4 regions of the Flexivirga aerilata genome follow, and region 1 is predicted to be linked to each of the others. Evidence: riboswitches for the same ligand, from Rfam matches in the RefSeq annotation. Region 1 holds a riboswitch; each other region holds the start of a gene.
The links. Region 1 has a riboswitch for S-adenosylmethionine ahead of HJ588_RS07260 (amino acid ABC transporter permease). Riboswitches for the same ligand answer to the same signal wherever they lie in the genome.

Region 1 (5,483 bases):
GAAGTTCTCGCCGGTGAAGGCGTCCCACGAGGTGACGACGTTCCACGCCGCGCGCCCGCCGGAGAGATGGTCGAGCGTGGCGAATTGCCGCGCCACCTCGTAGGGCTCGTTGAAGGTCGAGTTGATCGTGCCCGTCAGGCCGAGGTGGTCGGTGACCGCGGCCAGGGCCGCGAGCACCGAGAAGGTGTCGGGTCTGCCCACCACGTCCAGGTCGTAGATCTGCCCGCGCTGCTCGCGCAGCCGGAGCCCCTCGGCGAGGAAGAGGAAGTCGAACTTGCCCCGCTCGGCGGTCCGGGCGAAGTGACGGAACGACTCGAACTCGATGTGGCTGCCGGCGGCAGGGTCGCTCCAGACGGTGGTGTTGTTGACTCCGGGAAAGTGGGCAGCAAGGTGAATCTGCTTTGTTTTCTTGGACATTCGGCTGCTCCTCACGCGATCGCGTAGCGACTGACGGGCCGGTCGAGCCCGAAGTGGCCCCGCAGGGTGTCGGCTGTGTAGTGCGCACGGAACGCGCCGAGTCGCTGGAGCGCGGGCACCAATTGCTGGGTGATCTGCGTGAGGTCGTGTGGCACCGTCGCGGGCCGGAGCCGGAATCCGTCGACTCCGGACTCCTGCCAGGTGACCAGGTGCTCGGCGAGTTGCTCCGCGGTGCCGACGAAGACGCTCGCGTCGCTGGCGAACTCCTCCCCGTGCCAGTCGTCGAGCAGGTCCTTGCGGGCGCGGGCTGCGGGTGCGGTGTCGTCGAGGAAGACCACCAGGTCGGCGAGCACCGAGACGCTCTCCGGGTCACGCCCGGCATCGACGGCGGCACTGCGTATGACGGAGACGTCCGCGCGCGCCGCGGCCTCGTCGCCCGGTGCGATCAGTCCGATGTCGGCGGTGCGGCCGATCAGCTCCAGCCCGTCCCGCTGGTGCGCGAGGACGGCAACCAATGGCTGGCCCTGCGGCGGTCGCGGGGTGATCGACGGCCCGCGGACCGAGAAGTGAGATCCCTCGAAATCGATGTAGTGCAAGCGATCCCGGTCGACGAAGCGTCCCGTGGCGACGTCCCGGATCTCGGCGTCGTCCTCCCAGCTGTCCCACAGGCGTCGCAGCACCTCGATGTAGTCGGCGACTTCTCCGAAAAGCTCTCGCGTCGCCTCCGCGGTGGGTGCCGCACGGCCGCCGACCTGCGCAACGAGTGCCGGCGCGGACCGGCGGCCCACATTGGCGAACTCCTCCGGGCTGGCGCTCGTGCGCACCCGGACACCCGCCCGTCCGCCGCTGACGTAGTCGAGTGTCGCCGTCGCCTTGGAGATGTGAAACGGCTCGGTGAGTGGGGCCACCACCGTCGGCACCAGGCCGATGCGTGCGGTGACCGGTGCGACGCGCGCGGCGACGAGCTCGGCATCCAGTCGGCCGGTCACCAGGTCGGTGCGATGTGAGGGGCGAACATGGTGGTCGGCGGTGGCCGCCAAGCCGTCCTCGAACGTGACGAAGTCGAGCAGTCCGCGTTCGGCCTCCTGCACGACGTCTACCCAGTGGCGGGCCGTGAAGAGCTGGTCGGGACGGGCTTCGGCCGCGCGCCAGGCGGCGGGGTGTGCGCCGGCGCCGTCGAGGGCGACTGCGAGGTGGAGTGGGTTGCTGTGAGGCATCGACATCGCTTCCTTCTACGGGTGCGGAGTCGCGTCGTCATCACCGAATCATGCTGAAGTGAAAGACGATTCGCGCTTGCGGCATCGGGTGATGCCGCCGGGTCATCACCTGGAGCACCCCACCGCGGCGGAGGGTTGCCGGACGACCAGCCAGGGCTTCGCGTCGTCTCTCGTGACCAGTGCCGACCGTAGACCAGGATGGTCGATCTGTCGAATGTCTACGCGATCGGTAGGGATTGCGCGCGGGTCAGCGCGGCAGCCACGCGTCCTCGATCTCGTTGAGTCGGCGGACCTTCGCAGGGAAGTTCCCCGACAGCAGCTGCTGCAGACTCACCGTGTCGAGGACGGAGCGAAGGCTGGATCGCACGGCGACCCACAGATCAGGCAAATGCGTTGCTACGCCGTCGTATTCGGTCTCGTGCGGGCGCAGCCCCCGCACCTCGGCGAGCGGTCCGTCGACCGCGCGAATGATCTCTCCCAGATAGATCTGGGCGGGCGGTCGACGGAGCAGATATCCGCCGGAACAGCCGCGACGGGTCTCGACCAGTCCGGCCCGCCGCAGCTGCCCGAGGATCGATTCGAGGAACTTTCGGGGCAGCTCCTGCTCCGCCGCGATGTTCTCGACCTTGGCGAGTTCTGGGTAGTGGGAGGCGAGTTCGAGGGCGGCGCGGATCGCGTAATCGCTGCGAGCGGAGATCTGCACGCTGCCGCTCCTTCCTCGGTGCCGGTGAGCAGGCGTAGCCACCCACGATAGCGGCTCCGGGCACACCGAATGTCCACCATGTGAGTAGGGAATAGCCAAACCTTGTGTAAGACAAAACAACTGGTTATGTTCGGCGCAGGTGACGAGAGGCAGCGTCAAGCCCTGGCTTGCTGTCCGGCAACCCTCCGCCGCGGTGGGGTGCTCCAGGTGACCACCGGATGTGCCCGGCTCCGGGCGCATAAGCGCGAGAAAGGGAGACCCATGCCCCTGGTCACTGCCGCATCCTCGTCGGTGCGGTCCGAGAGGGCCGTGCCGGAGGACGATCTGCGGGACACCGTCCTGGTCGGTCGGCGTCGGCCGCTGCAGTGGGTGATCGCCGTCGCGGCGCTCGTCCTGCTGGCCATGCTGGTCAACACGCTGCTCACCAACCCGCGATTCGAATGGCACGTGGTGGGGGACTACCTCTTCAGTGCGGCGATCCTGCGTGGACTCGTGCTCACGCTGTGGCTCACCGCCGCCGTGATGGTGAGCGGCTACCTGCTGGGCATCGGCGTCGCGGCCCTTCGCCTGTCGGACAACACCGTGCTGCGTTCGGTCAGCTTCGGCTTCGTGTGGTTCGTGCGGTCGGTGCCGCCACTGGTGCAACTGCTCTTCTGGTTCGAACTCGCCTCCCTCTATCCCCGGCTCTCGCTCGGCATCCCGTTCGGTCCGGAGTTCGTCGCGGTGCAGACCACGCACCTGCTGTCGGCCGTCGCCGCGGCATACGTCGCCCTCACGGTCGACGTCGCGGCGTTCGCGTCCGAGATCGTCCGCGGCGGGATCCTGGCGGTCGAACGCGGTCAGACGGAGGCGGCCGACGCGCTCGGCCTCACCCGCGTGCGGACCTTCCGCCGGGTCGTGCTGCCGCAGGCGATGCCGGCGATCATCCCGGCCTCCGGCAACCTGCTCATCGGCATGCTCAAGGCCACCTCGCTGGTCAGCGTGATCGCGGTGCAGGATCTGCTCGGCGCCACCGAGCTGATCTACAACGACAACTTCAAGGTCATCCCGCTGCTCATCGTGGCGACGGTCTGGTATCTGCTGTTGACCAGCCTGCTGTCGGTCCTGCAGCTCGGTCTGGAGCGCCGCTTCTCGCGCGGCAAACGCGGATCGGCACACCGCTCAGCACTGGCCGTATGGCGGTCCAACCTGCACCCCCTCTCGCATCGCCGACTCCGAGTGGAGGCCTGAGGTCATGGCCGGAAGTGTGCGAATCCGCAGCCTGCACAAGAGCTTTGCCGGTCAGGAGGTGTTGCACGGCATCGACCTCGACGTGGCGGCGGGCAGTGTGACGGTCATCCTCGGGCCGTCCGGCTCGGGAAAGTCCACCCTGCTGCGGTGCATCAACCACCTGGAGTCACCGGACGCCGGCTACGTCGAGGTGGGCGGGGAGATCATCGGCTACCGGCGCGACGGTCACCGGCTGCGCGAGCGGTCGCCGCGGGAGATCGCCCGGCAGCGCAGTCGCATCGGCATGGTCTTCCAGCAGTTCAATCTCTTCGGTCACCAGACCGCGGCGCAGAACATCATGGAGGGCCAGCTCGCCGCCGGAGTGCCGACCGAGCAGGCGCGCCGGCGGGCGAGTGAGTTGCTCGCGCGGGTGGGCCTGGCCGGCCGCGAAAACGCTTATCCCAGTGCGTTGTCCGGCGGTCAACAGCAACGGGTGGCGATCGCCCGTGCGCTCGCGGTCGATCCCGACCTCATCTTGTTCGACGAGCCGACGAGCGCGCTCGACCCGGAGCTGGTCGGCGAGGTGCTCGCGGTCATCAAGGACCTCGCCGACAGCGGCATCACCCTGATCGTGGTCACCCACGAGATCGGCTTCGCCCGCGAGGTCGCCGACGAGGTCGTCTTCGTCGATCACGGCCGAGTGGTCGAGACGGGGCCGCCGGCCGCAGTGCTCGACCACACCGAGAACGACCGCGCTCGGGCATTCCTGTCCGCGGTGCTTTAACCCCTCCGAGAGGACCAATTGTCATGCATATCAGTCGATTTCGCCATGCCGTCGCGGCGGCCTCCATCGCTGCGACGACCCTCCTGGTCGCGGCCTGCGGCAGCAGCACGAGCTCGGCGGGCGCCGGAGGCGGAGGAGGCGCTGCCAAGGCCGTGCCCGCAGCAGACGTGACCTCCAAGGTCGCCGTCGACGGCGCCGCTCGCGCGCTGCTGCCGAAGGAAGTCCAGCGCAGCAACCAGCTCACGCTGGGCACCACCCAGGTGACCGGCACCGCCAGCCTTCCGCACGCCGGCATCGAGGGCGGCAAGCAGGTCGGCCTCGACCTCGACATCCGGGCGGCGGTCGCGCGGAAGCTGGGCATCGACTGGAAGGTGGACACCGGCACCTTCCAGACCATCGTGCCCGGGGTGCAGAACGGCAAATACCAAGTGGGACAAGCCAATTTCGGGGTGACGAAGGACCGGCTGCAGGTCGTGGACTTCGCGACCTACCTGCGTGACGGCCAGTCGTTCGTCGGGCGCAGCGGCCTGCCGGTGAAGAAGGTGCGCACCCTGCAGGATGTCTGCGGGCTCAAGATCGCCACGTCCCCCGGCACCACCTTCCAGAAACTCCTGCAGAGCGAGCAGGCCAAGTGCGCCGCGGCCGGCAAGAAGCCCTACACCGTGCAGTACTTCGCCGACACGGCCCCGATCTACCTGGGCCTGCAGAACGGCAAGGTCGACGTCTACTTCGGTCCGACCCTCAGCCTCAAGGTGTTGACCTCCAAGATCACCGGCACCACGTTCCTCGGCGAGGTCACCCACACCCCAGTCGGGTTCGTGACCGCCAAGAAGTCACCGATCGCGCCCGCGCTCGTCGCCGCCGTCAACGACCTCATCAAGGACGGCACCTACCAGCGGATCTTCGACAAGTGGCAGGTCGGATCGTCGGTCATCGACAAGTCCGCACTCAACCCGGCACCGACCTTCTGAGAACGGAGACACACCATGACGATCCACCAGGACACCGCGACCGCGACCGATCCTCTGCAGGAGGAGTGGGCGGCGTGGCACCGCGCCCACGAGGAGAAGCGGGCCGACCGCCACGGATTCCTCGCGATCACCGGCCTGCACTTCCTCGACGAGGAACCGCGCAGCTTCCCCGACGCGCCCGG
Region 2 (5,483 bases), 160 kb from region 1:
CAGCAGCCGCCGCGCGAGCATCGCGGCAACGAACAGCAGGGCGCCGGCCAGGCCTACGCCCGCCAGCACCAAGTAGCCCGTCATACCCGAAGACACCCCGGCAGACTAACGATCAGGGGCCGGTTCTTGCGGTAGGTGACCGCCAATCGACACAGGTGTACATAACGATCTGCCGCGGGAGCCGCCCGCGCCGGCGACCACGCGGGCGATGATCCCGACGGCTTCGGCGAGGCCGTCCGGGGATTCCGCGCCGTAACCGAGCACCAGTCCCGGCTCCCCCGGCGTATGACGGTGCATGCGCAGCGGCTGCACCCGCACGCCGCGCCGGGCGAGGTCGGCCGCGAGGTCCCGGTCGTCGAGCCGGCCCGCGAGGTGCGGGAAGGTGACCTGCACGTGCAGTCCGGCCGCGACACCGCCGATCGCGGCGTCGGGCAGTGCGGCGGCAAGTGCCTCGAGCAGGACGTCGCGACGGTGTCGTTGCCGGGCACGCTGCCGGCGCAGGTGGCGGTCGTAGTCGCCGGACGCGATGAAGCGGGCCAGCACCAGTTGGGCAAGCGCCGGGCCGCCCAGGTCGCTCGCCCGTCTGGCGACGACCAGGTCGTCATACAACCGTGGCGGCGGGACCAGCCACCCGAGCCGCAGCCCGGGGGCGAGCGACTTGGACGTGCTCCCGGTGTGCGCGACCAGATCGGGGGCGGCGGGCTGGATCGCGGCGACCGGAGCTCGGTCGTACCGCTGATCGGCGTCGTAATCGTCCTCGATGATCAGCCGGCCGCGACCGGCCCACTCCACCAGGTCGCGGCGCCGTGCGGCACTCAGCACGACACCGGTCGGGAACTGGTGCGCCGGTGTCACGAACACACTCCGGGCGCGTGTCGACGCCAGGCGCTCCACGACCAGGCCGTCCGCGTCGACCGGGACCGGGCGGGCGTGCACGCCCCAGTGCTCCAGCTGCTGGACGGCGCCCGCTGATCCCGGATCCTCCACTGCAACAATGTTTTTCCCGTCTCTGACGAGCTGCTGACCCAGCAGTGCGAGTGACTGCGCCACGCCGGTGACCACGATGATCCCGTCCGCACCGACGCGTAGTCCGCGCGTGCGCGAGAGCCACGCGGCGAGCTCGGCGCGCAGCACCGGGTGACCGCGCGGGTCGCCATACCCGAGCTCGGCAGCAGGTGTCTCGGTCAGCACTGCTCGCTCGTGTCGCAACCACGCGGCGCGTGGGAAGTCGGTGAGATCGGGCAACCCCGGATAGAGGTCGAGCCGTATGCCGCTCGGCGCCGCCCCAGGATGCGGCGATGTCGGCGTGGTCACGGCCGCGCTGCGCCGGCCCGCGCGCTGCGGCCGGGCCGGCGCCGAGCGCACCGTCGTCCCGGCCCGGGTGCGCCCGTCGACCAGCCCTTCCTCGCGGAGACGCTGGTAGGCCTCGACGACGGCGCCGCGCGCGATCCGCAGGTCCGCCGCGAGTTCGCGGGTGGCGGGCAACCGGGCTCCGGGCGACAGCCGCCCGTCGGCGATCGCGCCGCGCAGTTGACCGGTCAGCCATTCGGTGACCCCGCGCGCCGGCGCCCGCGACGGATCGAGCTGCAGGAAGTCGGCACCGGTCATTGGTCCACTATGGCGAGGTTGAATTGGTCCTTCAAGAGGTCCAAAACGCCTGTCATCGTCATCGTCATGGTCACTGTCATGAGCCGAACAGGTCGAGCCGGAGTCGGTGGCGCGCTGGCGATGTCGTTCGTCGGGGGCAGCGTCGCGGTCAGCGCCGGGCTGTCGCGGGCGCCCTTCCTCACCGTCCAGGCGTTGCGGTATGCCGTGGCCGCCGCCCTGCTGGTGGCACTCTGCGCACTCACCGGCCGACGGATCCAGCGGCCGCGCGGTGTCGAGTGGCTGTGGCTGGCCGGGGTCACCGGCTGCGGACTGATCCTCTTCAACGTCGCGCTGATCGTCGGCGGCGAGCACGCCGAGCCGGCCGTGCTCGGGGTCGCGGTTGCGTGTGTGCCGGTGGTGCTCGCGGCGGTCGGTCCACTGCTCGAAGGATCGTCGCCGACCGCCCGGGCAGTGCTCGCGGCGGCCGTCGTCACGCTGGGCGCAGCGCTCGTCGAGGGCTTCGGTCGCAGCGACGCGGTCGGACTGGTCTGGGCGGTCGTCGTGTTCGCCTGCGAAGCGGGCTTCACCCTGTTGGCAATGCCGCTCTTCGCACGGCACTCGCCGTTCGGGGTCTCCGTGCACACGACCTGGCTGGCTGCGGCCGGCTTCGCACTTCCCGGCGTATGGCGCGAGGGGCCGCGCGCCGTCCTGCGGCTCGACGCGACTGCACTCGCGGCGACCGCCTTCCTCGCGGTGTTCGTGACGGCCGGGGCGTTCGTGCTCTGGTACGGCTGCGTCGCGAGCCTCGGCGCCGCTCGCGCCGGGCTGCTCACCGGGATCGCACCGGTGGCCGCGGCGATGACGGGCGTTTCACTCGGGCACCCCTTCCCCGGCATCGGCGTCTGGGCCGGAGTCGCAGTGGTGGCAACGGGATTGGCCCTCGGCTTGCGGTCACGTCACGCCACGCCGGCGACCCGTCACAGTGGCGAGGCGACCGAACCAACGCCGGTGTGAGTCGGATCACAACCCGTTAGCAACGTTACGCATTTTGACTTATCCCGTAACGTCGCCTTATGTTTTGAGCAGTCACGAGATCCAACGCGAAGCCCTGGCTGGTTGGACGGCAACCCTCACGCACGTGGCGGGGTGCTCCAGGTGATGACTAGGCCGTAACGGCAAGCACGGCAGCTCCCGGCTACCGCACGGCGCGCAGCAATCCTGCGCGCGGTGCGTTTCGTGCGTGCCGTCCCGTCATACACGAAACATGAGGGATGACAACGATGTTCGAAACACCAGGGAGCGTCGGTCAGGACGACCCGAACCGTCCGCAACTGCCCCCGCGCCCACGCAGCGGGACGAGCCGGCGCACCGTCGCCGGCCTCGCGGTGCTCGGGCTCGTCGTCGGCGGCGTGGGCGGCTTCGCCGCCGGCCGCGGCACGGCGCCGAGCGGCTCGGGTGAGTCGCTGCGCACCGTGACGATCGGTGTCACCGATGCCGACCAGGACTACTGGACGACGTTCAAGCAGCTCGCCCGCGACAACGGCATCCGCATCAAGACGGTCAACTTCCAGGACTACACGCAGGCCAACCCTGCGCTGGCGCAAGGTCAACTCGACCTCAACCTCTTCCAGCACCTGGTCTTCCTGGCCAACTACAACGTGTCGTCACACCAGTCGCTGACACCGATCGGTTCAACGTATGTCGTGCCGCTCAGCCTCTACTCCTCGAAATACCAGAAGCTGCAGCAGATTCCGGCCGGCGGCAAGGTCGCGATCCCGAACGATCCGACCAACCAGGCGCGGGCGCTGCTGGTGCTGCAGTCGGCCGGCCTGCTGAAACTCAAGAACGGCGGCAACGTGCTGTCGACCCCGGCCGACATCGACAAGAGCGCCTCAAAGGTGTCGGTCACACCGGTCGACGCCGCGCAGACGGTGACCTCGCTGTCGTCGGTCGACGGGGCGGTCGTCAACAACAACTTCGCCCTCGACGGCAAGCTCGACCCGAGCAAGGCACTCTTCTCCGACGACCCCAAGTCGGCGCAGTCCGAGCCCTACATCAACGTGATCGTCGCCCGCGCGCAGGACAAGGACAACCCGACCTACGCCGAAGTGGTCAAGCTCTATCAGGACCCGCGCGTGCAGAAGCAGGTGATCGCCGAAAGCAAGGGCACCAGCGTGTCGGTGGTGAAGCCCGCGGCCGACCTGCAGAAGATCCTGGCCGGGCTGCAGAAGACCGTCGAGGCATCGTCATGAGCGCCTCGACCCTGACCGCACCCTCCACCGAAGGCGCATCCTCGGATCAGCTGATCGCCCGGATCGACAAGGTTTCCAAGGTTTTCGGTCGCGGCGACTCCGCGCACACCGCCCTGGAGGACGTGACTCTCGACATCCCGCGCGGGGAGATCTTCGCGGTGATCGGCTACTCCGGCGCCGGCAAGAGCACCCTCGTGCGCCTGCTCAACGGGCTGGAGCGCGCCACCTCGGGCACGGTGACCGTCGACGGCACCGACATCACCGCCCTCTCGGGCAAACCGCTGCGCGAGGTGCGCCGACGGATCGGGATGGTCTTCCAGCAGTTCAACCTGATGCGGTCGCGCACGGTCGTGGGCAACGTCTCCTATCCGCTCGAACTCGCCGGCCTGGACCGCGCGGAGCGGGAGGACCGGGTGGCCCAATTGCTGTCCTTCGTAGGGCTTCTGGACAAGGCGTGGTCCTATCCCGAGGAGCTTTCCGGCGGGCAGAAGCAGCGGGTCGGCATCGCCAGGGCGCTCGCCACCCAGCCCGATCTCCTGCTGGCCGACGAGTCCACATCCGCTCTCGACCCGGAGACGACCCGCGACGTGTTGGGATTGTTGCGCCGGGTCAACGAGGAGCTCGGGATCTCGATCGTGGTCATCACCCACGAGCTCGAGGTCGTCCGCTCCATCGCCGACCGGGTCGCCGTGCTCGACGCGGGGCGGGTCGTCGAGACCGGGACGGTGCGCGACGTGCTGGGAGCGCCGCAGACACCCACGACCCAGCGCTTCCTCGCCGCCGCAACCGGGACGAGCACGAACGAGACTCTGCGACAACACCTTCCGCAGGATCTGCAGGGCACGCTCGTGTCGGTCGTCGTCGGTGACGAGCGGCGACTCGGCCGCACCCTGAGTGCGGCCGCGCGCGAGCACGGGGTCGACTTCGAGATCCTGCGTGGCGGGGTGACCGAGCTGAAGGCCGAGACGCTCGGCAGCTTCACGCTGGCGCTCACCGGCGCACCGGAGGCCGTCGAGGCGACCATCGGGTCGCTGCGTGGCATCGGCACGGCGGAGGTGATCTCCTGATGACCGCCGACTGGTCCACCCTGTGGCCGACCTTCCAGACCGCGATCTGGCAGACGCTCGTCATGGCGGTCGTGACCATCGCGCTCGGCGGCCTGCTCGGGCTGCTGCTCGGGGTCGCGCTGTTCACCACCCGGGCCGGCGGCCTGCTGGAGAACCGCGCGGTCAACACCGTGCTCAACGTGCTGGTCAACATCGTCCGGCCGATCCCGTTCATCATCTTCGTGACGGCGATCGCACCGCTGACGTTGCGCGCGATGGGCACCACGATCGGCACCACCGCTGCAACCTTCCCACTGGTCATCGCGGCAACCTTCGGCGTCTCCCGCATCGTCGAACAGTCTTTGGTTTCAGTCGATCCCGGTATCATCGAGGCAGCCGAGGCCATGGGCGCCTCCCCCTGGCGAATCGTCCGGTCGGTGCTGGTGCCCGAGGCACTCGGTCCGCTGATCCTCGGCTACACGTTCGTCTTCGTCGCCGTGGTCGACATGACCGCGATCGCCGGCGCCGTCGGCGGCGGCGGGCTCGGCGACTTCGCGATCACCTACGGCTACCACCGCTTCGACTGGGCCGTCACCTG
Region 3 (5,483 bases), 630 kb from region 1:
ACCACCAGGTCCTTGGTGCCGGAGTCGAGCTGCTCGGCGAGCCACTCGGTGGTCACCAGGCGCTCGGGGTGGGCGAACTCGGCGAGTTGGGGGCTGGGATCAGCTGGCAGCGACATGTTTCCCACGGTACCCAGCGGGCGAGGCGCCCAAGCATCCCCTCGGTGCCCGTCTCACCAGACGGCCCCGTCATACCTGATCGAGGGGCGGGTGGCGGCTCGCCCGCAGAGGTGATTTCGCCGCCGCGCCCGGCTGACATGATGGGCCCATGTTCGGTTCGAAGAAAAGCCAGCAGCCCGCGCCGTTGGACAAGGGTCCGCTCGGCGGCACCGCCCTCAGCCTCGCGCAACACCTGCTGACCGTCGGGATCGACGGCAAGGCGGGCTTCGACAGTGCCGAGGAGATCGCCCAGGCGGCGCTGCGCGACCACCCGGGTGACCCCGAGCGCGCGGTCGACGCGATCGTCTCCCAGCACCGCAAGCTCGCCGGTGCCGCCGGCTTCGTCACCGGTCTCGGCGGGTTCGTCACGATGATCGTCGCGCTGCCGGCCAACGTGCTCGGCTTCTACGTGCTGTCCACCCGGATGGCGGCCGCGATCGCTGCCGTCCGCGGCTACAACCTGCGCGACGAGACCACTCGCACGGCGCTGCTGCTCACGCTGGTCGGCGCGGACTCCGACGACCTGCTCAAGAAGGCCGGCGTGGTCAGCACCGGTCGCCTCGCCAACCTCGCGACGAGGCAGCTGCCGCCGACCGCGCTGATGGTCGTCAACAAGGCCGTCGGCTTCCGGCTCATCAGCCAGGTCAGCGACAAGCTCCTCACCAAGCTCGGCAAGGGCATCCCGTTCGCCGGCGGCGTCATCGGCGCGGGCATCGACGCCTTCCTCATCACGCGCACCGCGAAGGTCGCCAAGAAGGAGTTCCCGCCGGCCGCGCGGGTGCTGCAGCAGGGCAGCTGAGATGGCCGCCCCTGCCCTGCGCTGGGCATCGCTGCGGCGCGTCGGACGAGCCCTGCAGGAGGTCAGCCGGCCGGGTGGGCCGAGCGTCGCTACCCGTCTCGCCGCGTTGCCGCGTATGACGAAGGCGGTCGCCAAAGGCGAGTATTCGCAGGTGAGTCCGGCGCATCTGGCCCTCGTGGCGGCGGCTGCGGCATACGTCGCCTCACCGGTGGATCTGCTGCCTGAGGCGCTGCTCGGCGTCATCGGCTTCGCCGACGACGCCCTGGTGCTCAGCTGGCTCGCGACGACGCTGGTCGAGGACACCGACGCCTTCCTCGCGTGGGAGCAGGCGCGGCGCAGCACCATCAAGGGCGAACGCCTGCGCTGAGCGCGTTCCACATCCTCCGGCGTGGGCGGGCTTCGTCCACAGCTGCCGGGTTTCGGGCTGTCGAGCGGCCGCGGTCCGGCAGAGGCTGCCGGCATGAGCACTTTGCACGGTGTCGGCGACGTCGTCGCCTATCTGCCCTACGAGCTGGGTTTCACCCCGCACGACTCGGTCGTGCTGATCGCGACGCACCATGGTCGCCTGCAGGTCATTGCGCGGCTCGACGTGCCGCCGGACGAGCACGCGACCGTCGCCGCGGTGCACCTGTTGCAACCGGTCGAGCAGCTGCCGGTCGACGACGTCATCGCGGTGGTGTACGACGCCGGTAGCGCCGCGGACCGATTCGTCGCCGCGATTCGTCGCCGTCTGCGACATCGGGGAGTCGTGCTGTCCCACGTGATCCACGCCCGGGACAACCGATGGTGGGCAGCCGCCTGCAGCTGCGGCGGGTGTCCTCGGGAGTGGACCGCACCGTCGGCGGAGGGTGACGTCGACGCGATCGCCGAGCGGGTGCTGCGCGGAGTGGCACCGGTCGCCGACCGAGAGGCGCTGGCCGGGGAGCTCGACCAGCGGTATCCGGAGGTCGCGGTGGCGGTGTGGGCGGAACTCGACCGGCTCGAACGGCTCGGGCGGCTCGAATCGCTCGAACAGCTCGCTGGGGAAGCCGGTCCGCGGGTCGGGTCCGAAGCCGCGACCGATGCGCTGGCCCGGGTGCTGATCGACGAGGGTTGCCCGGTGTCGCGGCTGCCGGTCGGGGTGCTCGCCGTCGCCACCGGCCTGATCCGGCAGCAGCCGGTGCGGGACGCCGTACTGGCCTGGCTGATGCCGGACCTGCTCGATCCCGGCTTGCGCCCACTCTGGCCGTCGTTGCAGGACCGGCTGGGTCCCTCGCCGACGGCGCGTTGCCCCGACGAGTTGTTCGGTGACCGGGCCCGCACGATCGCCGGCCGACTCAAGGAGTGGGTGCAGTGCCTGCCGCCCGAGGGCGCGGTCCCGGTCCTGCTGCTGGTTGCCGGGCTGCACTGGGCGATGGGCACGGGCGCGGTCACCGTGATGGCACTCGAGCGAGTGTTGCGGGCCGACCCGGATTGCCAGCTGGCGCAGCTGTTCGACGCCGCCGTGCAGGAGGGTTTGCGTCCCAGCCGGCGAGAGGATCGCCGTCCGGCGTAGGAGGCGAGGACCTGACCTTGCTACCGTCGTAACCGTCATGAGTCCCAGCGCTCGCTGACTCCCGCGCAGGTGCGGCGATCGGCGAGCACAGCCCCGGCTGGCTGGGCGGCAACCCTCCACCGCGGTGGGGTGCCCCGGGTGAGGACAAGGTCGACCGCGCAGTGCGGCCGGCAAGCGCGGGGCCCCCTTTTTAAAGACCGGCCCCCGGGGTTCGAGGAGTGGTCCGGTGACCGTCACGCACAGCCGATGGGCGACGTCCGCCTCCCCAGTGGAGTGGTGTGCTCCGCCGCCGGATGCCAACCCGGCCTGCCGGGCGATCCGTCTGCGGGACGTGCCGCTCGAGACCGGTGTGCTGCCCGAGGTCGTGGTCACCTTCCAGACCTGGGGTCGGCTCGCGCCCGACGCCGGCAACGCCGTGCTCGTCGAGCACGCGCTGACCGGCGACTCGCACGTGGTCGGCGACGCCGGACCCGGCCAGCCGACCGCCGGCTGGTGGCCCGGGCTCATCGGGCCGGGGGAGCCGCTCGACACGCGCTCGCTCTTCGTGGTCGCGGTCAACGTGCTCGGCGGCTGCCGCGGCACGACCGGCCCGGGGTCGATCGCTCCGGACGGCCGCCACTGGGGGTCGCGGTTCCCGCACACCACGATTCGCGACCAGGTGCTGGTCGAGGCGGCCGTCGCCGACGCGCTCGGCATCGACGCGTGGTTGCTCGTGCTCGGCGGGTCGATGGGCGGCATGCGCGCGGTCGAATGGGTCGCCGGATATCCCGATCGCACCGACGCCGCGCTCGTCATCGCCAGCACCGCCCGTGCCTGCGCCGACCAGATCGCCTGGGGGCAGGCGCAGACGCTCGCCATCACCGGCGACCCCGCCTATGCCGGCGGCGACTACTACGGCACCGGACGCACCCCCGCGACCGGGCTCGGTCTGGCCCGGCGCATCGCGCACGCCACCTACCGCAGCGCCGCCGAACTCAACGGCCGGTTCGGCAGCGAGCCGCAGCTCGGCGAAGACCCGCTGGAGGGCGGCCGCTTCGCCGTGGAGAGCTACCTGGACCACCAGGCCGGCAAACTCGTCGCCCGGTTCGACGCCGGTGCCTATGTGCAACTCACCCGGGCCATGGCGACCCACGACGTCACCCGCGGTCGCGGCACCCTGTCGGACGTGCTCGGCTCCTACCGCGGGTTGCTGCGGGTGGCGGCGGTCGATTCGGACCGGCTCTTCCCGGTGCCGCTGTCGGAGGAGATGGCTGCGGCATACGGCGACGAGCCGGTGCGACTCATGCGATCGGACCACGGTCACGACGGGTTCCTGGTCGAGACCGACCAGGTGCGCGCGCTGGTGCGCGAGACCGTCGCCGACATCTGGGCGCGGCGGCACCGGCGGCTGGGCGTCGGCTGACCGGGCCCCTCGTGGCGGCTCCGGCACATCGACCGCGGACGCGACCTGCGGCGGGGCGCGCGTCCGGGTAGCGTCGGGGTAGCGTCGACTCAGGTCACGGCACACGGGCCCCCGCGCCCGACGTGCCTTCGCCGACCGACGACCGTGAGAGAGGTGATGGTGCGGTGGCAGTCGTGGTGGGATACGTGCCGACCAAGGAGGGCGCTGCGGCGTTACGCCGGGCGGCCGCGGAGGCGTCGGTCCGGCAGACCCCGCTGATCGTGCTGGACTCCGCACACTCCGAGGGCGACGACCAGGCGGACGATGCCCGCAAGCAGCTGGCCGGCCTCGGCGAGCTCGATGTCAGCTATGAGGTGCGCACCGTCCCGAACGGCGAGGACGCCACCGAGGAACTCCTGCGGATCGCCGAGGACGAGTCGGCCGATCTGCTGGTGATCGGGCTGCGTCGCCGCACCCCGGTCGGCAAGCTGATCCTCGGCACCAACGCCCAGCGCATCCTGCTCGACTCCGCGTGCCCGGTGCTGGCTGTCAAACCGTCCGCGGAATAGCAGTCGCCGCCTCGGCGTTGTCCGGGTGTCGAGCCGAATCGGTGGTGAGCAGAACGCTTTTCGGTGTGCGCACCCGCGCGGAACAACCCGTCCGACCCGCAGGAGAGCAGGTCGATGGGTCGGTCCGTGCCCCGGCTCGTTTTATAATGGTGTCGAAGCACTCGCGAGTGAGGCTCGAACGAGACTCATCGAAGCGCTCGAAGCAGCACTCGCGGCGTTGCCCGGAAACCCCAACCTCGGTAGCCGTCATCCCCGGACGGCGACGTCGTGATGCCAGCACGACCCGATAGCTTTGGAAGGTAGTTGGTGGACCTCGTGTCGAAAACCCCCGCAGCCCCCGAGTTGCCGACGGAGTTCGCGCATCCCGCGTTGCAGCAGCTCCTCGCCATCGGACAGGCGAACGGCTCGATCGACAGCTCGCAGCTGAAGACCGCGCTGGAGACGGCCGAGATCGCGCCGCAGCGGATGAAGACCGTGCTGCGCGCCCTGGACGAGCACGGCATCGCCGTCACCCTCGACTCCGAGACCGCCGCCCGGGCCGTCGCGACCACGACGACCCGCCGGTCGACCGCGCAGAAGGCCACCAAGGCCGCCGCCAAGAAGGCACCGGCCAAGAAGGCCGCCGAACCCAAGGCTGACGCCAAGCCGGCGGCGAAGAAGGCCGCGGCCAAGAAGACCGCCGACGCGCCGGCGGACGAGGACGCCGCCGAGGAGAAGGCACCCGCGAAGAAGGCGGCCGCCAAGAAGGCACCGGCGAAGAAGGCCGCCGCCAAGAAGGCACCGGCCAAGAAGGCCACCGACGAGCAGCCGGAGGCCGAGCCCACCGAGGAGGAGCAGGCAGCCGCGGCAGCCGACGCCAAGCCCGAGGAGGAGAACGAGTCCGGCGGCTTCGTGATCCGCCAGGACGACGAGGACGACGCGCCCGCCCAGCAGGTCGTCACCGCCGGCGCCACCGCCGACCCGGTGAAGGACTACCTGAAGCAGATCGGCAAGGTCGCCCTGCTGAACGCCGAGCAGGAAGTCGAGCTCGCCAAGCGCATCGAG
Region 4 (5,483 bases), 610 kb from region 1:
ACGCCGGCACCTGGGTGCGCGAGAGCAACCGCACCGGGTGGACCGCGCTGCTCGGTGAGCGCCGCGGCACCGACGACGTGTCGATCTACGCAGCACCTGCCCGGGCGACCGATCTCGGCGGCCTCCCGCCCGCGTTCATCGACTGCGGATCGGCCGAGGTGTTCCGCGACGAGGATGTCGCCTACGCCACCGGGCTCTGGCGCGACGGCAGCCAGGCGGAGCTGCACGTCTGGCCGGGCGGCTTCCACGGCTTCGACATGCTCGCGCCGCACACCGCGATCGCCCAGGCCGCAACGGCCGCCCGAAATGCTTGGGTGGCGCGGCTTTTCGCCCACTGAGCCGACACGTCCGCGATAGGCTGGCAGTCGACTCATGGGAGGTCCCGTGCAGGAACTCGTCGGCCGACTGACCGCTCTGGACCCCGACGCGAGCGAGACGCTCAAGGTGGTCTCCTACTTCGACGCGCTCGCCGCGGCGGGCGTCGGTGTGGACGGGTTGTTGCGCGGAGCGGCAGCCCTGTCGGGGGTCGTCGCCGGCGCCGAACGCCACGGCCGGGTCACCCGCCGCGGACCCGACGGCCGTGACATCGGCCCGGAAGCAGAGCACTCGACGCAGCAGGCCACCTCGGTCGGATCGGTGTGGCTGGAGCGGCACGGCGCGCCGCACGCCAACGACGCGATGATCGTCGAACGGCTCGCCGTGTCGGTCGACCTGGTGGAAGCCCGGCATCGCCCGGTCGCCCACCTGGAGACGGTCATCGACGCCGACCGCTCTGCCGACGAGCGCTCCACCGCTCTCGCACCGCTGCGACTCACCCCGTCGTCGTGGATGCGCCTCATCGCGACCCGGCCGGAAACCCAAGCACCCACCGGGTATTCGGCCGTCGTGCCGACACGCTACGGGTTGATCCGGGCGACGCTGCAGATCGCCGACTCCCCGGCGACCGTGGAGCCCGCGGGCCTCGGCCCCTGGGCGCGCGCCGACCACGCGCCGGAGTCCTGGGCCGGAGCCGTGGTTGCCCTGGGCCTCGCCGATGCCGCCGATCCGGTGGTCGACGCGACCGACCTCGGCGCGATGCTGACCCTCGCCCAGGCCCACGACCCCGAGGCGCCGCACCCGGACGTGACCGCGCTCGCCCGCCTCGACCCGCGATCGCTGCAGATCCTCCGGACGCTGGTCGAAGCGGACAGCCTGCGCCGCGCGGCGACGACCCTCGGCATACATCACTCGACGCTGCAGGCCCGCCACGAGGCTTTGACCCGGTCGCTGGGTTATGACCCGCGCACCGCGATCGGCAAGATCCGCTTTGCCGCTGCGGCAATGCTCTTGCGGCTCAACAACTTCCGCGACGCGCATCCGGCGGACTGACACGCGCGGATCCGCCGCGTTCGGCGGTGTCGGCCGCTGATCCGCCGCGCCAACCTGGTCCCACCAACCTCGATCAGGAGCGGAGTGGACACATGACATGGCCTGCAGGAGAAGCGGCATTCGTCACCGGAGCGGCGTCGGGCATCGGTCTCGGCATCGCTCGCGCACTGGTGGCACAGGGGGCGAAGGTGGCGCTCGCCGACGTCGACGCGGAGCGCCTGGCGGCGGTCGAGCGTGAGCTGACCGCGTCGGGCGGCACGGTCACCGCGGTCGAGCTCGACGTCAGCGATGCCGACGGCTGGACGGCCGCCGCTGACGCCGCCGAACAGGCGGTCGGGCCGATCTCGATCCTCATCAACAATGCGGGGGTCAACGGCGGCGGCGCCATCGAGCAGACTCCGCTGAAGTCGTGGCGCTGGGTGTTCGCGGTCAACGTCGAGGGGCAGTTCCTCGGGGTGTCGACGTTCCTGCCGCGGTTCACCGAGCGCGGCGGCGCCGCGCACATCCTCAACACCGCGTCGGTCGCCGGGCTGCTGCCGATGGTCAATGTGGGCGCCTACGTCTCCTCGAAGTTTGCCAGCGTCGGCTTCTCCATGGCGTTGCGTGACGAGTTGCGCGGGAGCGACATCACGGTGTCGCTCCTCGCGCCCGGCACCGTCGCCACCGCCATCAACCGCAACGCCGCGCAGGCCGAGGCGGCACTCCTCGGGACCGAGGTCGACGAGGAGGCGGTCGAGGCCAACGACGGGGTGATCGCGCACGGCGCCGACCCGGATCTGGTGGGGGAGCAGGTCGTCGACGCGATGCGGCAGGGGCAGTTCCTCATCGTCACCCACCGCGAGTTCGGCACCCTGGTCCGGCGCGTCCACGAGGAGGTGGAGGCGGCGTTCGAGGAGTTCGACGGTCGCTACGGCCCCGATCCCGCCGGGCAGATGATGCTCGGCGGCACGGACCCGGTGGCCCGTCCGAAATAAGAGATGGTTATGACATGGTGCGCATGTCGCGATAATGTCGCGCGCAGGTCATGAGTGCCAGCGCCAAGCCCCGGCTCGCTGGCCGGCAACCCTCCTGTCGCGGTGGGGTGCCCCGGGTGAGGACCTGGCCGGCGGTGCCGATCGCCGCCGGCAAGCGCGGACATCACGACCGTGGGTCCGCCGTCGGGCGCGGGTGACCTCGCTGCTCGGCGAACGAGCACGAAAGGCGTCCCATGAGCGACGACACCCCCAACTGGTCCTTCGAGACCCGGCAGATCCACGCGGGCCAGACCGCCGACGCGGCGACCGGTGCGCGGGCGTTGCCGATCTACCAGACCACGTCCTACGTCTTCAACGACACCGAGCACGCGGCAAATCTGTTCGGGCTCAAGGAATTCGGCAACATCTACACCCGGCTGATGAACCCGACGACCGACGTCGTCGAGCAGCGGATCGCCAGCCTCGAGGGTGGCGTCGGGGCGCTCCTCGTGGCGTCGGGTCAGGCCGCCGAGACGCTCGCCTTCCTCAACATCGCGCAGGCCGGTGACCACATCGTCGCCAGTCCGAGCCTGTATGGCGGGACGTTCAACCTGCTCAAGCACACGTTGCCGAAGCTGGGCATCGAGACGACGTTCGTCGAGGACACCTCCGACCCGGCGAGCTGGGAGGCGGCCTTCCGGCCGAACACCAAGCTGGTCTTCGCCGAGACGATCGCCAACCCCAAGCAGGAGATCCTCGACGTCGAGACCGTGGCCAAGCTGGCGCACGACCACGGCGTCCCGCTGGTCGTCGACAACACGGTCGCCACGCCGTACGTCCTGCGGCCGATCGAGCACGGCGCCGACATCGTGATCCACTCGGCGACCAAATACCTTGGCGGACATGGCACTTCGATCGGCGGCGTGATCGTCGACAGCGGCAACTTCGACTTCGGCAAGGACCCGGAGAAGTTCCCCGGCTTCAACACCCCGGAGGAGTCCTACCACGGTCTCGTCTATGCCCGTGACCTCGGCGTCGGCAGTGACCTCGGCGCCAACCTGGCGTTCATCCTCAAGGCGCGCGTCCAGCTGCTGCGCGACCTGGGCGCGTCGATCTCGCCGTTCAACGCGTTCCTGCTCGCCCAGGGCATCGAGACCCTGAGCCTGCGCATCGAGCGGCACATCGACAACGCCCGCAAGGTCGCCGAGTGGCTGCAGCAGCAGGACCAGGTGAAGTCGGTGCGCTGGGCGTCGCTGCCGGACAACGAATACTTCGAGCTGGCACAGAAATACACCCCGCGCGGCTCGGGCGCCGTGGTGTCGTTCGAGATCGACGGTGGCGTCGACGCCGGCCGCAAGTTCGTCGAGGCACTCACCCTGCACTCGCACGTCGCCAACATCGGCGACGTGCGGTCGCTCGCGATCCACCCGGCGTCCACCACCCACTCGCAGGGTCCCGACGAGGACCGGCTCGCGGCCGGCGTGACCCCGGGCCTGGTGCGGCTGGCCGTCGGCATCGAGCACGTCGACGACATCATCGCCGACCTCGAGCAGGGTTTCCGCGCCGCCAAGAGCTGACCGACCGGGGGAGCCCGGGTATGACGAATCGCTCGTCGTACCCGGGCATTTCCTTGCCCCGGCACAAATTCGGTTGCTCGCGCGCATACCCGGCGAGCACGATGACGGCGGCCCACTCGGCGACGCTCTCGTCGCCGGCCGATCGGAAGGAGCGTGACATGACGAAAGTCATCGGCGTGACCCACGCCGCTCACCCGTGCACCGATCGGAGCAACACCCATGCACACACCACACGAGGGCGCCTCCCAGGCTGACCCCGACGCCGGGATCGACCCGCGATTCACCTTCTCCTATCAGCAGATCGGCGACCTGGCGGACGGCCAGCGCTGGTCCACCTGGGGCGACTGCGAGCCGCTGTGCCGTGGTCCCGAGCCCTGGCCGGACTGGCTCGTCACCGATGATGCCGCCGTCGACACCGAGCTCGGAGTCCTGAAGACCGGCAAGGAGGCCGACGTCTTCCTCGTGGAGCGGTCGGCGCCCCTCGACGACCGCAGTGTCGTGATGGCCGCCAAGCGCTACCGCGACAGCGGACACCGCACGTTCCACCGCAACGCCGCCTACACCGAGGGGCGCAAGCTGCCGCGCAAGGGAGGGCGCGACGCGCGAGCGGTCGCCAAGGGCACCGCGCACGGCCGGGCGGTCGCCGCCGGGATGTGGGCGCGCGCGGAGTGGGAGGCGATGGTCCGCCTGCATCAGGCCGGCCTGCCGGTGCCCTATCCGGTGCAGATCGACGGCACCGAGGTGCTGATGGAGCTGGTCACCGCACCCGACGGCTCGCCGGCGCCGCGTCTCGCAGCGGCCCGGCCGACCCCGGAGTTGTTGCAATCATTGTGGATTCAGTTGTCCGAGGCGGTTGTGAGGCTGGCCGCCGCGGGTCTGGTGCACGGCGACCTGTCGGCATACAACCTGCTGGTCGCGGGTGATCGCCTGGTGGTCATCGACCTGCCGCAGGCCGTCGACGTGGTCGGCAACCCGCACGGTTTCGAGCTGCTGCACCGCGACTGCACCAATGTCGGCCGGTGGTTCACCGGCCGCGGGCTCGACGTCGACCCGGAGGAGTTGTTCGCCACCGCACTCGCGCAGGCCGTATGACGCGAGCCGCTCGTCTCCTAGTGCCCTGAGTCAGAAATAGAACAGGTGCGCAACGGGCAAAGGTGCTGGTCAGGCGCGAAGCGACTGTCCAGCACCTTTGCCCGCGCCGCACTAGGGTGGGCACCGTGCGAAGGCTCCGCTTCCGGGCAACTCGCGCGGCCGTGGTCGCGGCCGCGCTGCTCGGCGTCGCGGCCTGCTCGGGGCAGGTGGCATCGGCGCCGCCGAGCTTTTCCGAACGCGGCTGGGGCGGCAGCTCGCCGGCACCCAGCGGCGCCGGGCCGGGCGCGAGCAGGGCGCCGAGGCCGGTCACCGACGCGGGCGCCATCGGCGCGGTGACCCTCCAACCCCGTTGCGGCACAGCCAAGACCGCGGGTCCGACCACGGTGCAGGGCTGGAACGAATGGGTGCACACCTTCACCCGGCCGCTGTGGCAGGCGGGCGACGTCGGCGTGACCGTCCCGCTCAGCGACGGGCGGGTGCTCTGGACCTTCGG

Region 2: linked by a shared signal. The riboswitch ahead of HJ588_RS06420 (MetQ/NlpA family ABC transporter substrate-binding protein) and the one ahead of HJ588_RS07260 (amino acid ABC transporter permease) in region 1 are both predicted to bind S-adenosylmethionine.
Region 3: linked by a shared signal. The riboswitch ahead of metX (homoserine O-acetyltransferase MetX) and the one ahead of HJ588_RS07260 (amino acid ABC transporter permease) in region 1 are both predicted to bind S-adenosylmethionine.
Region 4: linked by a shared signal. The riboswitch ahead of HJ588_RS10040 (bifunctional o-acetylhomoserine/o-acetylserine sulfhydrylase) and the one ahead of HJ588_RS07260 (amino acid ABC transporter permease) in region 1 are both predicted to bind S-adenosylmethionine.

Annotation. Positions count from the first base shown of each region.
Region 1 is NZ_JABENB010000001.1:1,517,474-1,522,956, forward strand. Features, by position in the region: gene HJ588_RS07245 (NtaA/DmoA family FMN-dependent monooxygenase) at 1-417, opposite strand, end outside; gene HJ588_RS07250 (LLM class flavin-dependent oxidoreductase) at 429-1,634, opposite strand; SAM riboswitch class IV at 1,702-1,812, opposite strand; gene HJ588_RS07255 (RrF2 family transcriptional regulator) at 1,882-2,337, opposite strand; SAM riboswitch class IV at 2,476-2,588, shown strand; gene HJ588_RS07260 (amino acid ABC transporter permease) at 2,599-3,567, shown strand; gene HJ588_RS07265 (amino acid ABC transporter ATP-binding protein) at 3,572-4,330, shown strand; gene HJ588_RS07270 (transporter substrate-binding domain-containing protein) at 4,354-5,301, shown strand; gene HJ588_RS07275 (DUF1684 domain-containing protein) at 5,317-5,483, shown strand, end outside.
Region 2 is NZ_JABENB010000001.1:1,352,905-1,358,387, reverse strand. Features, by position in the region: gene HJ588_RS06435 (NADH-quinone oxidoreductase subunit A) at 1-84, opposite strand, end outside; gene pdxR (MocR-like pyridoxine biosynthesis transcription factor PdxR) at 106-1,608, opposite strand; gene HJ588_RS06425 (DMT family transporter) at 1,687-2,601, shown strand; SAM riboswitch class IV at 2,672-2,775, shown strand; gene HJ588_RS06420 (MetQ/NlpA family ABC transporter substrate-binding protein) at 2,868-3,839, shown strand; gene HJ588_RS06415 (methionine ABC transporter ATP-binding protein) at 3,836-4,906, shown strand; gene HJ588_RS06410 (methionine ABC transporter permease) at 4,906-5,483, shown strand, end outside.
Region 3 is NZ_JABENB010000001.1:2,146,008-2,151,490, forward strand. Features, by position in the region: gene HJ588_RS10080 (sulfurtransferase) at 1-116, opposite strand, end outside; gene HJ588_RS10085 (EcsC family protein) at 266-955, shown strand; gene HJ588_RS10090 (YkvA family protein) at 957-1,322, shown strand; gene HJ588_RS10095 (DUF4192 domain-containing protein) at 1,416-2,489, shown strand; SAM riboswitch class IV at 2,523-2,672, shown strand; gene metX (homoserine O-acetyltransferase MetX) at 2,716-3,891, shown strand; gene HJ588_RS10105 (universal stress protein) at 4,056-4,439, shown strand; gene HJ588_RS10110 (RNA polymerase sigma factor) at 4,755-5,483, shown strand, end outside.
Region 4 is NZ_JABENB010000001.1:2,129,787-2,135,269, forward strand. Features, by position in the region: gene HJ588_RS10025 (alpha/beta hydrolase fold domain-containing protein) at 1-338, shown strand, start outside; gene HJ588_RS10030 (CdaR family protein) at 373-1,368, shown strand; gene HJ588_RS10035 (SDR family NAD(P)-dependent oxidoreductase) at 1,461-2,342, shown strand; SAM riboswitch class IV at 2,389-2,505, shown strand; gene HJ588_RS10040 (bifunctional o-acetylhomoserine/o-acetylserine sulfhydrylase) at 2,576-3,898, shown strand; gene HJ588_RS10045 (serine protein kinase RIO) at 4,118-4,990, shown strand; gene HJ588_RS20000 (DUF4185 domain-containing protein) at 5,116-5,483, shown strand, end outside.